4 regions of the Geobacillus sp. BMUD genome follow, and region 1 is predicted to be linked to each of the others. Evidence: riboswitches for the same ligand, from Rfam matches in the RefSeq annotation. Region 1 holds a riboswitch; each other region holds the start of a gene.

Evidence for each region. Region 1 has a riboswitch for S-adenosylmethionine ahead of ETC05_RS10745 (methionine ABC transporter ATP-binding protein). Riboswitches for the same ligand answer to the same signal wherever they lie in the genome.
Region 2: it holds a riboswitch for S-adenosylmethionine, as region 1 does, so the genes downstream of both, ETC05_RS10290 (bifunctional homocysteine S-methyltransferase/methylenetetrahydrofolate reductase) here and ETC05_RS10745 (methionine ABC transporter ATP-binding protein) in region 1, are expected to answer to the same signal.
Region 3: it holds a riboswitch for S-adenosylmethionine, as region 1 does, so the genes downstream of both, ETC05_RS02275 (hypothetical protein) here and ETC05_RS10745 (methionine ABC transporter ATP-binding protein) in region 1, are expected to answer to the same signal.
Region 4: it holds a riboswitch for S-adenosylmethionine, as region 1 does, so the genes downstream of both, mtnW (2,3-diketo-5-methylthiopentyl-1-phosphate enolase) here and ETC05_RS10745 (methionine ABC transporter ATP-binding protein) in region 1, are expected to answer to the same signal.

Annotation. Positions count from the first base shown of each region.
Region 1 covers NZ_SDLA01000008.1:59,349-61,544, reverse strand. The annotation lists gene ETC05_RS10750 (methionine ABC transporter permease) at 1-254, opposite strand, end outside; gene ETC05_RS10745 (methionine ABC transporter ATP-binding protein) at 244-1,272, opposite strand; SAM riboswitch class I at 1,366-1,475, opposite strand; gene ETC05_RS10740 (sterol-binding protein) at 1,548-1,895, opposite strand; gene ETC05_RS10735 (thioredoxin family protein) at 2,048-2,196, opposite strand, start outside.
Region 2 covers NZ_SDLA01000007.1:138,562-140,757, reverse strand. The annotation lists gene ETC05_RS10300 (ABC transporter ATP-binding protein) at 1-115, opposite strand, end outside; gene ETC05_RS10295 (hypothetical protein) at 261-578, opposite strand; SAM riboswitch class I at 764-866, shown strand; gene ETC05_RS10290 (bifunctional homocysteine S-methyltransferase/methylenetetrahydrofolate reductase) at 938-2,196, shown strand, end outside.
Region 3 covers NZ_SDLA01000001.1:460,397-462,592, reverse strand. The annotation lists gene ETC05_RS02285 (PaaI family thioesterase) at 1-116, opposite strand, end outside; gene ETC05_RS02280 (VOC family protein) at 291-683, opposite strand; gene ETC05_RS02275 (hypothetical protein) at 710-1,066, opposite strand; SAM riboswitch class I at 1,115-1,219, opposite strand; gene glpK (glycerol kinase GlpK) at 1,722-2,196, opposite strand, start outside.
Region 4 covers NZ_SDLA01000001.1:81,215-83,410, reverse strand. The annotation lists gene mtnW (2,3-diketo-5-methylthiopentyl-1-phosphate enolase) at 1-911, opposite strand, end outside; SAM riboswitch class I at 987-1,095, opposite strand; gene ETC05_RS00365 (pyridoxal phosphate-dependent aminotransferase) at 1,180-2,196, opposite strand, start outside.

The sequences.
Region 1 (2,196 bases):
TTCGTAAACGGAATGAGCAAAATAATTAAAATAATGAACGGAATGGAGCGGAAAATATTCACAAACGCGGCGATGACCGCATTGATCCATCGGTTTTCCCATAGATTGCCCTTTGCCGTCAAAAATAACAGCAAGCCAAGAACGATCCCAAGGACGAAGGTGGCCGCCACCGCCATCCCGGTCATGTACAGCGTCTCGACCGTCGCCGCCCACATCGTCTCCCATTGCACGTTCGGCAGGAGGTTAGCGAGCATCGTGAATCACCTCCACCGCCACTTGCTGGCGTTGAATATAGTCAAGCGCCCGGCCGATTTCATCCGCCGCCCCGTCGAGGTGAACGAACAGCACCCCATAGGCGCCTTGATGGGTTTGCGAAATTTTCCCTTGCAAAATGTTGACATCGACGGCAAACTGGCGCACCACTTCGGTGATGAGCGGCTTCCCGGCGGCCGCGCCGACGAACGTCAGCTGCGCGATCACCCCGTTCGGGTATTGGCCAAACAAATGGGAAATCGCCTCTTCCGTCTCCTCGGGCTCGATCAATTGTTGGACGAACCGTTTCGTAATCGGCTGCTGCGGGTTCCGGAACACATGCAGCACGTCGCCTTGCTCGACGATTTTGCCGCTTTCCATCACCGCGACGCGGTCGCAAATTTTACGGATGACGTGCATTTCATGGGTGATGAGCACAATCGTCAGCCCGAGCCGCTTGTTGATGTCAACGAGCAAGTCCAAAATCGCATCGGTCGTCTGCGGATCCAACGCCGACGTCGCCTCATCGCAAAGCAAAACTTTCGGATTGTTGGCGAGCGCGCGGGCGATGCCGACCCGCTGCTTTTGTCCGCCGCTCAGCTGCGCCGGGTAGGCGTCCTCGCGCCCGGAAAGGCCGACGAGTTCGATCAGCTCATCCACCCGCTTGTTCCGCTCCTCTTTCGGAACGCCGGCAATTTCAAGCGGAAAAGCGATGTTTTCCCTGACGGTGCGCGACCAAAGCAAGTTGAAATGCTGAAAAATCATCCCAATTTCTTGGCGCGCCTTGCGCAGCTCCCGACCTTTCACGCGCGTCATATCGCGGCCGGCGACGATCACCCGGCCGCTCGTCGGCTTCTCAAGTCCATTCAGCAGCCGGATGAGCGTGCTTTTCCCCGCGCCGCTGTAGCCGATGATGCCGAAAATTTCCCCTTCGCGAATGTCAATCGACACGTTGTCGACGGCCGTGACCGAGCCGTTGGCCGCTTGATAAATTTTTGTCACCTGCTCGAGTGCAATCATTGTTTCACCTTCCTTCCCCTCAAGACGGCAAAGCGCAAAAAGAAAACCTTTCTGCCCGCAAAGAGAACAGAAAGGTATTGTGCACCATTCCGTCTCTTATCTCTCAAAGCAGGCCGCTTTGTGTGAATTGGCACCATTTCAGCGCATGCGCTGACGGTTGCCGGGCTTCATTGGGCACATCCCTCCACCTCTCTTGATAAGAGCGCAACAATCACCTATTCAATTGGTTACGATTGTGATTGTATCATCGCCTGTCGAATGCTGTCAATCATTTTTTACCCAACATGCCGATACGGCTTGGCCAAATGGAGGAGCGACTCGAGAAGCAATAGATGGCGGAAGCTTCCTGACACGTGCACTTCTTGCAACCGAACGAGCTGCTGCAACTTCAGTTCACCGTTCAACAGCGATGCGAGCGATGCTTTGGAACCTCTAATCGTCAATGTTTTCCGTTCATCGTGTTCCATCTCCGCCGCAGACGACTCCTTGCCAACCACCAACAGCACGGTTTCATCCCCGCTTTCAAACCGAACGCACAGCTGTTCATCCGGCAAAATCGGCAACAAATGGCGCAACACTTGCATCCGTTCCACGAACTTCCCGATCAATTCACGCATTTCCATGGATATCTCCCTCCCCCATTTCCTTATGTTTCTTTCATTTCCATCTGGAAGAGGGAAATCCTTTACAAAAATCTCGACAACGATGTTGGCGAAACAACGCCGTTTTTGTCATTTCCCAAGAAATGTGTCAAATGGCGTCAAAAAAAGGCGGATCACTGGGGCGGCAAACAAGTTTGAATCACTTCATACAAATACGGAACGGAATGAAAGGCATACCACTTGCCCGCGATCGTTCCGTTCACAAAAAGAAGCAGGCAAGGAACGCTTTCGATTTTCCACGCAACCGCCTGCTCAGGGATAT
Region 2 (2,196 bases), on a different contig from region 1:
CTAGCAGCGTATAAAATTTGCCTCGCTCCATCTCAAAACTCACATCGTCCAATACCGCTGTCCCATCGTATTCCTTCGTCACATGGTCAAAGCGGATGATTGCTTGTCCGCTCACCTTCGCCCCCCCTACTCCACCTATTTCCGTCATTTCTAATGAAAGCATACTCAGCGTAAAAAAGGCAATAAAAAATCATGACAACCATGAACCGAAAGTCGCCAAAAGGAACAAAAGCCGCCGCCAATCGAGCGACAGCCCTTCCTTACCTTGAAAGCTTCACCATTCCAATCAACAAACAAATCGTCCCTGTCCCCCACGCCACTCCCGCCTGGCCGAGCAGCAGCGAAATTTCTTCCGAAGCCTGCACGTCGGTAAGATCAAATCCCGTGATCCTCCATGCCAAATAGGCAGCGACAGCGTGCAGCAGAAAATGGGCGGTTATCCATAAAAACGCCGAACGCCGCGCCCGATATTTCCGCCAAAGAAAAACAACCGTCACCATGGCGATCAACATAACAACAGAAAAACCGCCGATCAGTAGCTCCATCACTTCTTCTTCCATTGGCAGACGCTCAGGCATGTCTTGTCCCCCCATATCATTATGAGCGTTCCTTTTCCTATCTTTTTCTCCCTCTCTATGCCGCTCCCTTCTTGCTTCCTTGCATTTTTTCAAATTTTCTTCATTTACTGTATTGAACAATTTCAGAAAATGCATTAAATTATATAGTAATAATCAAAACAAGGCCTAATAATTGCATACGAACATTCTTATCAAGAGAGGGGGAGGGACTGGCCCGGTGAACCCTCAGCAACCTGGCGGGCGGCCAAGGTGCTAAATCCAGACAGGCAGCAGCCTGGAAGATAAGAAGAAGCGAACGGAAAGTCTTCTTCTTAGAAGGCTTTTTTCTTTTACTTGCGGAGAAACGGGGGAAATGGAACGTGGGATTGCTTGATGAGCTGAAACAACGCGTGCTGATCGCCGATGGGGCGATGGGGACGCTTCTCTATTCGCATGGCGTTGACCGTTGTTTTGAAGAATTGAATCTATCGAAACCGGAAGACATCGTCCATATTCACGAAGCCTATATCGCGGCAGGCGCCGACGTCATTCAGACGAATACATACGGCGCCAACTATGTGAAACTCGCCCGCTACGGCTTGCAAGATGAGGTGCCGGCCATCAACCGGGCGGCGGTGCGGCTCGCCAAACAAGCCGCCAACGGTCGGGCGTATGTGCTCGGGACCATTGGCGGACTGCGCACGTTAAACAAAAGCGCCGTGCCGCTTGATGAAGTGAAGCGGACGTTCCGCGAGCAGCTGTTTGTCTTGCTCGCCGAGGGGGTCGATGGCGTGCTGCTCGAGACGTATTACGATTTAGAAGAGTTGGAGACGGTGCTCGCCATCGCCCGCAAAGAGACCGATTTGCCGGTCATCGCCCATGTGTCGCTCCATGAAGTGGGCGTCTTGCAAGACGGCACGCCGCTCGCTGACGCCCTGGCCCGCTTAGAAGCGCTTGGCGCCGATGTCGTCGGGCTCAACTGCCGGCTCGGGCCGTACTATATGCTTCAATCGCTCGAGGAAGTGCCGCTGCCAACGCGCGCCTTTTTATCGGCGTACCCGAACGCGAGCCTCCCCGACTATCGCGACGGCCGGCTCGTCTATGAGACGAATGCCGAATACTTCGAGGAAACGGCGAAAGCGTTTCGCGACCAAGGGGTGCGGCTGCTCGGCGGATGCTGCGGCACGACGCCGAACCATATTGAAGCGATGGCGCGGGCGCTGCAAGACCGGACGCCGGTAACGGAAAAAACCGTCAAACGGCGCGCCGTGCCGGTGTCGGTCCAATCCGACGCACCATCGGCAGCGACGCCGCTTCCCGAACTTGTCCGCGCCCGCCGCTCGGTGATCGTCGAGCTCGATCCCCCGAAAAAACTGGGCATTGACAAATTTCTCGCCGGGGCGAAAGCGCTCCATGACGCCGGCATCGATGCGCTGACGCTGGCCGACAACTCGCTCGCCACGCCGCGCATCAGCAACGCTGCCGTCGCGGCCATCATCAAAGAGCGGCTCGGCGTTCGCCCGCTCGTGCATATTACGTGCCGCGACCGCAACTTGATCGGCCTACAGTCGCACTTGATGGGCCTGCATACGCTCGGCATCACCGACGTGCTCGCCATTACCGGCGACCCGTCAAAAAT
Region 3 (2,196 bases), on a different contig from region 1:
CCTTGCCATCCGGTGCGGAAATGGTGGCCCGTCTCATTCAAACGGCCGCAGCCATAGCACCAAGCGAATTCATCCGGATAGTCGTCTTGAATGGCGTGAACGATCGTTTCTTCCACTACACATCTCCCCCTCTCTTTTTCTAGTATACCATTGAATAGAGAGAACGACGACTCTTATTTAGGAGGATGGCTGCTTAGTGATGGACAAGACTGGCGAGAGAATGCGCGGCACGAGGGCCCAACGACCAGACGGCAAATGCATAGGCGGCCCAAACAGCGGACCGCCCGTGTTTATTGTGCAGATCGCTCCGGCTCGTAAAATTCGATCCATTCTCCGTCTGGACCGAGGAAAAACAAATATTTCGCCCCGTTCGGAAGCTCGGTAATGTCCTCCCAAACGAGCGGGATGCCAAGCGACACGAGCCGTTCTTTCTCCTGCTCGATGCCTTCGACCGTAAACGCGACATGATGCACTTTTCCTTCCGTCGGCAAATTCGGGTTGTATCCTTCGATGAGCTCGACGATGATCTGGCCGTCAAGCCCCAAAAACGCCAGTTTCATCGTCCCGTTCGTATGAATCATCTCGCTGAGCAGCTCGAGGCCGACGACGTTTTGATAAAATGCTTTCGATGTTTCAATATCTTTCACTTGGATGCCGACGTGTTCAAATTTTTTGACTGCCATTCGCTGTTCTTCCTTTCTCTCACGTTCTACGATTCAATGGAAAACACAGCGCGCAAATACGGGGTCATTTGCGGTGGGAAAATGTCTTTTTTTCCTAGCTCCTGCCATAGATAGCGGTCAAGGGCGTACGGCCCCTCCGCTTTCCATTCCTCTGCCTCATCGTTCGTCAGCACGAGGGAAAACATCGTTCCTTGCGCTTCCCCATACAAGTGGACATAGCCGTCCCCGCGGTCGATATGCACCACCGCCTGCCGATCGAACCGGGTGAGCTCCGTCCGCACGCAACGCATGACGTGAACAGCAAACGTCGCCGCCGGCAAATGCGCTGCCATGCAGGCGCGGAGCGACAGTCGTTCCGCCACTGTTTCCCCCTCACCTCCCATCATCAAAAACCCCCTTCCGCCTCGGAATGACGCGAAAGGGGGTGGCCGTTCTTATCATCCAAAGCGACATCGCTTTGCGGGTGTTAGCACCTTGCCAGCGGCAGGTTGCTGTGGGGTCATCAAGCCCGTTCTCTCGCCCACTCTTGATAAGACGTATGCTATTTCTTCTTATCCTACCACACATCCCCCTCAGTGACAACGGTCTTTACTATTGAACCACGCCCGTCTGTTCGGGGGTGTTGCTGCGATTCACTTCACCCTAAAATAGTATATAGACCCCCATGCCGAAAAAAAATTCAGCACCATCGGAAGGATGAAAATCCCCTTTTGTTTTATACAATCTTGAGATTTACATACCTTCAGGACAGATGCAACAAAAACGTTCAACATCTCCTTGACGGAAAAGTCGCTTATCCATTTTTCGACTGTCGAAAGCAAGCCGGTGGCTTGGAAAACCGAACGACCACTCACTTCAGGAGTAGAACGCGAGGAACAGCTCGAGTACTTGTGGGAAAAAGGCTGTCAAGAGGCGCAAGGCTACTTGTTCCAGCCCCCCATGCCAGCAGATGAAGCAGTCAACCTGCTGGCACGCAGTATCATAACGAAGGACGTAAAAACACGGATGCCCGTCATCCAAGGCATCCGCGTTTTTCCATCATTTAAACGCCATCGCCGCCCGCACCGCTTTTTTCCAGCCATCGTAGAGCATCGTTCGCTTGTTGTCATCCATCTTCGGCTCAAACCGGCGCTCGAGCTGCCATTGGGCGGCGATGTCACTCCGGCTGTTCCAGTAGCCGACCGCCAGTCCGGCCAAATACGCCGCCCCGAGCGCCGTCGTCTCGTTAATGACCGGCCGCTCGACCGGCACAGCGAGCAAATCGCTTTGAAACTGCATAAGCAAGTTGTTTTTCACCGCCCCGCCGTCGACGCGCAGCGTGGTCAGCGAGAGGCCGGAATCGGCTTCCATGGCGGCGAGCACGTCTTTCGTCTGGTAAGCGAGCGATTCCAATGTCGCGCGGATGAAATGCTCTTTCGTCGTGCCGCGCGTGAGGCCGAACACCGCCCCGCGCACCTCGCTGTCCCAATACGGGGTGCCGAGGCCGACGAACGCCGGGACGACGTACACCCCG
Region 4 (2,196 bases), on a different contig from region 1:
CCGTACGGCGACGGGAACAGGACGAAATCGGCACCGGCGAGCCGCAAAAGCTTTCCAAGCCAAAGCGAAGGCGCCACCCCATAAAATTCGGACGGCGTAACAGCGCCGCTGAACGCCGGGTGAGCCATAATCGGCAACGCAATCTCCTCATCCTCGCGCAACGCCTGCAACACGTCAAGCCCATAAGCGAAGACGTTAAACAACAGTACATCAGCGCCTAGCTCGGCGGCCCGTTTCGCCTTCTCTTTCAACTCAAACGTTTTGCCGGTCAAGTTGACGGCATAAAGCGTTCGCTTGCCTGTTTGTTCGTACACTTCTTGAAGCGCCGCCTTGCCCTCGGTGATCCGCTTCTCAAACGGAAGAAGCTCGCTGTCAAACAAAATTTCATCGTCTTTGACCAGGTCAACGCCGCCGAGCGCCTGTTTTTTCAATTCCGACGTCAAGTACGCCAAATCGCGGCCGATGATGCCTTTAAAAATGCTCATCAACAGTGGGCGGTTATGCACCCCGACTCGGTCGCGAATGCCGTCGATGCCAAAGCGCGGCCCAGGAAACTGTCGCTTCCATTCACCCGGAAACTCTAAATCAAGCAGCCGCACTTCCCCATCAAGCGACAATTTGCCAAACGTCGTCACCAACAGAGCCGGCAAGTCAGCGCTGAAGTTGACCGTCGGGTAGGCGATTTTCACGATCGCCCGCTTCAGTCGCTTGCCGAAATAGGCGTTTACCCGCTCGCTTTCGCCAAGCTCTTCGACCGCGATCACTTCCCCTTTATGTTGGCGGAGCTGCTCCTGCTCTAATGCCGGCAAGTCCGTCCATGTGCCGACCGTCAAACCAAGGGCGATCCCTTCCGCTTTTTTCCGAATGTCTTTTTCATCATGAAGCAAATACGTTGCCATCACTGCACTCATCGTCCATCCCTCTTTCAATGCAACGAAATGAAAACGCCTCTTCATAAGAAGAGGCGTCACTCATCCATGGCGCTCTTCTTATCTCCCAGCGTTTCCGCTGCAAGAATTAGCACCGTGCTTGGCGCGCGCCAAGCCGGTTGCCGGGCTTCATTGGGCTCGTCCCTCCGCCTGCTCTTGATAAGAAAGCCTGCTCATTTATGCACTTGTCAAACGATTGGCAAATTTACTTTGAATTATGACATCACCAATTGGCATTGTCAATCATTTTTCAAAAATTTTTTTCAAACAATCCGAGGCGGCCGATCCGGTCCGCCGCTTCGCGAAGCCGCGCTTCGTCGGTCAAGAGGCCGACGCGCACATACCCTTCGCCGTGCTCGCCGAACCCGATGCCCGGTGCGACGGCGACATGCGCCCGCTCAAGCAGCATGTCGGCAAACTGTGTGGATGATATGCCTTTTGGCAGCGGAAGCCAAGCGAAAAACGACCCGGACGGCGCCGGGGCTTCCCAGCCGATCTCGCGCAACGCGGCGATGAATGCGTTGCGGCGCGCTTCATACAGCGCGACAAGCTCTTTGACGCAATCTTGCGGACCGAGGAGCGCCGCGGCGGCTGCTTCCTGGATGGCACCGAACAAGCTGACGTACAAATGATCCTGCAAAAGCTCAAGCGCCTGAATGATCCGCTCGTTGCCGACGGCAAATGCAACGCGCCAGCCGGCCATATTGTATGTTTTCGAAAAGGTGTAAATCTCGACGCCGACGTCTTTCGCCCCATCGGCTTCCAAGAAGCTGACCGGTTTTCGGCCGTCAAAGCCGATCGCCCCATAAGCGAAATCGTGCACAACGGCAATGCCGTATTTCCCAGCAAACGCCACCGTCTCCGCGAAAAATTCTTTTGTCGCCGTCGCACCGGTCGGATTGTTTGGATAGTTTAAAAACATCAGCTTCGCCTGGTCGGCGATCGACGCCGGAATGGCTTCGTAATCCGGTAAGAACCCGTTTTCCGAAGAAAGCGGCAGCATCTCCATCCGCGCACGAGCAAGCGCGATCCCCGACCAATAGTCGGGATAGCCTGGATCCGGAACAAGCACCACATCACCCGGGTTGACGAGACAAAGCGGCAGCTCGACAAGCCCGGCCTTGCCGCCGAACAAAATGGCGACTTCGCGGGCTGGGTCAATCTTCACCCCATATTCACGTGCGTAAAACGCGGCGATGGCTTCTTTCAAAAAGGAGTAGCCTTGAAACGGCGAATATTTATGGTATTTCGGATTGGCCGCCGCCCG